DNA from 2 places in the Halopseudomonas sp. L-58 genome. Region 1 is predicted to be linked to the other one. Evidence: riboswitches for the same ligand, from Rfam matches in the RefSeq annotation. Region 1 holds a riboswitch; the other holds the start of a gene.
What was found. Region 1 has a riboswitch for thiamine pyrophosphate ahead of AC13EY_RS04825 (sodium:solute symporter family transporter). Riboswitches for the same ligand answer to the same signal wherever they lie in the genome.
Positions count from the first base shown of each region.

Region 1 (3,409 bases):
GGCGGTTTCACTGATATAGCTACGAATGGATTGGCCGTCGGCGAGTGTATTCAGGTCATTCCACGGCCTGAAATCGTAACCGAAGCTGAACATGTCAGAATCGGAGCGTATTCCGGGATAGCTGAACAGGTCCCATGTACCGCCAACGCGCTGGCGGCGTTCGAGGATTGCCAATCGTTTGCCGGGGCATTCCTGTGATATGTGCACAGCCGTACCGATACCGGAGAGGCCGGCACCGATAATCAGCACATCGAAGTGCTCATTGGTCATCGTCTTGTTCTCTTTTTATTTTTGGTGCGTACGGACGACTATAGACTGCCAGCCAGGCCCCATGGCTGGCTGGTTCAAAACGGCAAATTAATCGGCATTTAGTGCCAAAGAGGGAGGCAGGTGCGCAGCCGTGCGGCACGGCTGCGCGGTTGATTAGCCGGCGAGTTCGGGCTTTCTGACAGGCAGCAAGAGGGCGAAAAGTACACTGACCAGTGCCGATGCAGCCAGGGCACCGAGAAACGGCGGCAGGGTCGGAACGGTGTCCGGGAAGCTGGCAAGCAGCAGCCCCTGAAGCGCGCTGCCAGTTGCAATCCAGCCGGGCAGCACTGCGCCGACCAGCCCTGCCAGTGCGCCCGCTATCGCAGCTGCCGGTGACATCCGTTGCCACAGGCCTAGCAGGACCGGCACAACCGCAGTGGCGCAAAGCAGATCGGCAATCAGAAACAGCCGCAGAACCGAGATGCCCTGCAGGGCGATAATCACCACCGGAATCATCAGAACAAAGGTAAACCAGCGAGCAGCGGCAAGACTCAGTCCTTTTCGCTCTGTGACTGCCAGCGACACGATAGCGTTCTGCAAGGTATCGACCGAGGAGGCAACCAGGGTGATTGCCAGCACCAGCGCCGGCAGCGCCAGCCAGCCGGGGGCATCACGCAGCATCGCGAAGAACGGAATGGGTGGGGAGCCAACATCTGCACCGCTCATGACCGTCATGATACCGAGGCCGCCAACCAGCGCGACAACCAGAATGGTCGCCACACCGCCAATCAGCGCGCCCTGGCCCAGTGCCTTTTCGTCCTGCGCGGCCCAGAGCCGCTGCCAGTAGCCTTGATGGAACAGGTTGGCTGCAGTGACGGCAATGACAAGGGTTAGCGCAACGCCGAGCGCGGCCGACGCGGGTATGCCGGGAAGCGCCGTATCCGGGCTGAAGGCGGGCAGCCGCGTCGTAGCAACGCCGCCGACCAGCAGCATCAGCGCAATCAGCAGCCATCCCTGCCAGCGGTCGGTTGTCATGCTGGCCCGCAGACCGCCCCAGGCCGTATAGATCAGCGTGGTTACGGCAACGCCGATGACAATCAGGCTGCCATTGATGTCGGACAGCATCGCGGTAATGGCGCCGATGGCGGTCAATTCCGCGACCAGAAAACAGGCCATGTACAACAGTGATATCAATCCGACCCAGCGGCGTACGCCGCCGCCATAGCAGTGCTCTGCGAACTCGCCAATACTTCGCCCTGCCGGCAGTCTTCGACGAATAGCGGGCCCACACAGGGCAAACACGATAAAGGGCAGGGCGGCGCCCAGCGCATACCCGGCCAGACCAAGGGGACCGACCAGTACGCCGACTTCCGGTGGAGCAAAGAGGATCCAGCCACCCATGCCTGAGGCCAGAAACGATAGGCCAATGGCCCAGCGGTTCTGGCTATTGCGCGCCGTAATAAAGTCGTCGAGAGCCTCGTTTCGGCGGGTTCGCAGACCAACCCAGACAAACAAAAGCAGAACCGCAGCCAGGGCTGCAATCGTCAGATACAACATGTCGCGCTTCCTCCGCCGGTATGATCCGGATCAGGTTCCAGGGTTTGGCCAGCCTGGGCATGGCGTGTTCTCAGCCCGATGCATGGCACCGGACACCCCTGGCGACAAATAAAGTGGGATAGATGTTTAACAGCAAGATGATGTCACAGATTGGCCAGACCACGTAAGCTGCCGCATAATCGGATTGCACACAGTCTGACCAGCAAACGCGATTCGCGTAATCAGTGCAACACCGCCAACAGTGTGCAGGTGACGTTGCCGGCCGGAGCTCCGCAGACAAAAAAATGCCAGACAACCAGAATGTGGACAGGCTTGCCATCGAGACGGTGCTCGACAGTCTTGATGCGCTGGTCTATGTCGCCGATATGGATACCCTCGAGCTTCTGTTTCTCAACGCCTACGGGCGTGAGAAATGGGGGGAGCCGGGTGCGCGAAAATGTTGGCAGGTGCTGCAGAAGGGCCAGACAGGGCCGTGCGCATTTTGCACCAACCCGTTGCTGCTGGATGAAGAGGGAGTTCCAACCGGCGTCTATCGTTGGGAGTTTCGCAATACCCTCACGGGCCGCTGGTATCAGTGCCGTGATCAGGCAACCCGCTGGCCGGACGGGCGTCTTGTCAGAATCGAAATCGCAACCGACATTTCCGACATCAAGGACTTGCAGGACCAGCTCACACAAGCGCAACGCCAGGCAGAACAGCTCGCCAATGAAGACGCGCTGACCGGGTTGGCCAACAGGCGAGCGCTATTTGCCCTGGGGAACGCAGCGCTTGAGCAGGCGCGCAGGCAACGGCACCCGGTGGCGCTTATTTCGCTGGATGCCGATCACTTCAAGCAAATCAATGATCGTTTTGGCCATGCTGGCGGTGACGCTGTTCTGCGTGCGCTTGCCGGCGTGCTGAAGCAGCATACACGGGCCGCTGACGTTGCGGCTCGGCTCGGAGGAGAGGAGTTTGCGATTCTTCTGCCGGCGACGGGGCTGGATGAGGCGAGGGAGCTTGCGGAGCGCTTGAGAGCGAAGATCGAAGCGCTGAGGTTGAGCCACGGTAAGGAGACCATTCAGGTTACTTGCAGTTTTGGGGTTACAGCGTCGCAAAACGGTGAAGCCAGCCTGGATTTGCTGCTCAATACCGCTGATATCGCAACCTATCGAGCCAAAAGCACGGGTCGCAACCGGATTGAGGATCAGGGTTGGGTACAGATTGGCTCTTGAGGCTGTCGGGGTCAGACCGTTGCATCGACCGGAGTTGCCCGCAAGACGCATTGTTGCGATAGGGATGTTGCCAGACGATGGACAGTAACAAGACTCACTCTGCCCGACACCTTGCCCCTGAACCGCCGCTGTGGCGCCTGCTGCTTCCGCTGGTTCTTGTTCTCTCGGCCGTCGCTGTCTGGTGGTTTACTGCCGGGGAAGCCGAGCCCCCTTTGCAGGCGCCTGCTCTGACCGCCGAGCAGCAAAATGTGCCCTTCGTTGACGTTACCACAGCCGGCAGTCGGCACTATGTTGGCCGTCAGAGCTGTATCGCCTGTCATGTCGAGCAGAGCGCCGACTTTGTCGGGTCGCACCACGATCAGGCCATGCAGGAAGCAAATGCCGATACCGTG
Region 1 is NZ_JBSXON010000043.1:77,335-80,743, forward strand. It holds gene AC13EY_RS04820 (flavin-containing monooxygenase) at 1-270, opposite strand, end outside; gene AC13EY_RS04825 (sodium:solute symporter family transporter) at 424-1,806, opposite strand; TPP riboswitch at 1,796-1,916, opposite strand; gene AC13EY_RS04830 (GGDEF domain-containing protein) at 2,091-3,017, shown strand; gene AC13EY_RS04835 (multiheme c-type cytochrome) at 3,095-3,409, shown strand, end outside.

Region 2 (3,409 bases), on a different contig from region 1:
GATCATCGCCGCACCGATACCGCTGGTGATGTGGTCGTAGCCGGGAGCTATGTCGGTCGTCAACGGACCCAGGGTGTAGAACGGTGCCTCATCGCAGCACTCCAGCTGCTTGTCCATGTTCTCCTTGATCAGTTGCATCGGCACGTGGCCCGGACCTTCGATCATGACCTGCACATCGTGCTTCCAGGCGATCTTGGTCAGCTCGCCCAGGGTTTCCAGCTCGCCGAACTGGGCTTCGTCGTTGGCATCGGCAATGGAGCCGGGACGCAGGCCATCGCCGAGCGAGAAGCTGACGTCGTAGGCCTTCATGATTTCGCAGATGTCCTCGAAGTGGGTATAGAGGAAATTCTCTTTGTGGTGCGCCAGACACCACTTGGCCATGATCGAGCCACCGCGCGACACGATGCCGGTGACCCGTTTGGCGGTCATCGGCACATAGCGCAGCAACACGCCAGCGTGAATGGTGAAGTAATCCACGCCCTGTTCAGCCTGTTCGATCAGCGTGTCGCGGAAGATGTCCCAGGTCAGGTCTTCGGCCACGCCGCCAACCTTCTCCAGCGCCTGATAGATCGGCACGGTGCCAATCGGCACCGGCGAGTTACGGATGATCCACTCGCGGGTTTCGTGAATATTCTTGCCGGTCGACAGGTCCATTACCGTGTCGGAGCCCCAGCGAATACCCCAGGTCATCTTCTCGACCTCCTCCTCGATGGAGGAGCCCAGGGCCGAGTTACCGATATTGCCGTTGATCTTTACCAGGAAGTTGCGGCCGATGATCATCGGCTCCAGTTCCGGGTGGTTGATGTTGGCCGGGATAATCGCTCGACCACGGGCGATCTCTTCGCGCACGAACTCGGGGGTAATTTCCTTCGGAATACTTGCGCCGAAACTGTGACCGGCATGCTGATCCTTGAGCAGCCCCGCATCACGCGCCTGCTGCAGCTTCATATTCTCGCGAATCGCGACGAACTCCATTTCCGGCGTAATGATGCCGCGGCGGGCGTAGTGCATCTGCGTCACGTTGCAGCCGGCCCTGGCGCGGCGCGGCGTGCGCACGTGGGCAAAACGCATATGGTCGAGTGACGGGTCAGCCAGACGCGCGGCGCCAAACTCGGACGTCAGCCCCGGCAACACTTCTGTATCACCACGTTCGTTGATCCAGGCACTGCGCACATCGGCAAGCCCCGCGCGCAAATCGATGCTGACACCCGGATCGGTATAGGGGCCAGAGGTGTCATAGACCAGCACCGGTGCGTTGGCCTCGCCACCAAAGTCGGTTGGCGTGTCGGCCAGGCTGATTTCCCGCATGGGTACGCGGATATCCGGGCGCGAGCCGGTCAGGTAGACCTTGCGGGAATTGGGGAAAGGCTGGGTGGCGGCGCTGTCGGCACCAGAGGTGGCGATGGCGGTATCAGGCAACGTGCTGTTCATTATTGTGCTCCACTGCGTTGAGGTGCGCAGGGAACCGAATGACCACGACCACCCCAGCCCGGACGGACTGAAGCCTGCGATCGATCTCGATTCCTACGCCGGTACTAACCGGTTCAGGTTCAACGGGTATCATCTCAGCCCCCTGCAAGCAGGCAGCACCCCGTCAAGATGTCCGCACAGTCTAGAGATATGCTGTTACCGTCTCAAGCCCACGACAGATATCCCTTCCCGACACGCAGATCAAAGCGCCCGTGATGGCTGACAAAATCCGCGAAAACGTCAGCAAAAGTCGCAACAACAGATTGTTCCCAATTGTGTTCCCCAAAGCCGCTTGACCCCGGCCCCCGACCCTTTTAGCCTTGCCTGACCTCCTCTCATGCGAAGGATTCGTGCATGTTGCGTCCGCTTACCGTTGCACTGCTGCTGGCCGGAGCTTCCGCTCACGCCGCTGCCAATACCGATCTGATGACCGTTTACCAGCAGGCGGTGCTCAACAGCGCTGACCTGGCCGCAGCACAAGCGGATGCACTGGCCCGTCAGGAAGCCCTGCCCCAGGCCCGCTCGCAGCTGCTGCCCAACCTCGGCGTCGCCGCCGGCGCCTCACGCCAGGACCTCGACATTGATAACGTAGGCGGCGACGAATACTCCAACCACTACTATCAGGCCAGCCTTACCCAACCCCTGTTCCGGGCTGACCGCTGGTTCAGCTACCAGGCCGCTAAGTCGGTGAGTCAGCAGGCCCAGCTGGAGTTCTCGGCGACCCAGCAGAACCTGATCCTTGAGGTCTCCCAGGCCTACTTCAACGTCCTGCGCGCTTCAGACAACCTGGCAACGGCAAAAGCCGAGGAAAAAGCCTTTTCCCGCCAGCTGGAGCAGGCACGGGAGCGTTTTGAAGTCGGCCTGTCCGCACGCACCGACGTCCTCGAGGCACAGGCGGGATACGACAGCGCCCGCGCAGCGCGCCTGACCGCCCAGACCAATCTGGACGTCAGCTACCAGGCGCTGACCCGTCTGACCACTCAGGACTACGACAGCCTGTACGGCATTAGCCACGAGCTGCCGATCCTGCCGCCGACACCGGCCAGCATGCAGCAGTGGGTCGAAACCGCCGCCGAACAGAATCTGACCCTGCAGGCCAGCCGTTACGCCATCGACAGCGCCGAAGACAGCCTGCGCAGCAGCAAGGCCGGCTATGCACCGGTCGTCGATGCCTTTGTGCGCTACAGCAACGGCGGCGCCAGCATCGCCGGTACCGGTCAGGCCAGCACCGATACAGAGTTGACCAGCTTTGGCGTGGAACTGAGCATGCCGCTGTTTACCGGCGGCCTGACCACCTCCCGCGTGCGCGAGTCGACCTACCGCCTGACCCAGGCCGAGCAGAGCAGCGAGGCGCAGCTGCGCCGGGTTGTGGAAAGCACGCGCAACCTCTACCGCACCGTCACCTCCAGCGTTGATGAAGTGGCCGCACGGCGTCAGGCCATCGTCTCCGCCAAGGCCGCGCTCGACGCCACCCAGACCGGTTACGAAGTCGGCACACGCAACGTGGTGGATGTATTGGAAGCCCAGCGCAACCTGTTCCGCACCGTGCGCGACTACAACACCGTGCGCTACAACTACATCATCAACAACCTCAGCCTGAAGCAGGCGGCCGGTACACTCAGCCCGCAGGATCTGCAGGACCTGTCACAGTGGCTGAACCCGAACTACGACCCGGATCGGGACTTCATCCCGCAGACAACCGAAGAGGAAGCCCGGCAGATGTCGATGGGCGGCCAGCCGCAGCCGCCTGCCATGCCAGCCAACGGCGACAGCAGCACGTTCTGAACGCGGAGCACGAAAACCAAAACAGCGCCCGAGGGCGCTGTTTTGGTTTGTTCTGAGCATTCAATGCAGTAACCGGTCGATCCCCTGCAGCAAGCGCTCCAGCGCCCCCTGATTGTCAGCCACTACTGCCTGCCCGGCCTGGCCCGCGCGCTGA
Region 2 is NZ_JBSXON010000069.1:70,237-73,645, forward strand. It holds gene thiC (phosphomethylpyrimidine synthase ThiC) at 1-1,431, opposite strand, end outside; TPP riboswitch at 1,505-1,604, opposite strand; gene AC13EY_RS12295 (TolC family outer membrane protein) at 1,825-3,255, shown strand; gene waaA (lipid IV(A) 3-deoxy-D-manno-octulosonic acid transferase) at 3,316-3,409, opposite strand, start outside.
Region 2: linked by a shared signal. The riboswitch ahead of thiC (phosphomethylpyrimidine synthase ThiC) and the one ahead of AC13EY_RS04825 (sodium:solute symporter family transporter) in region 1 are both predicted to bind thiamine pyrophosphate.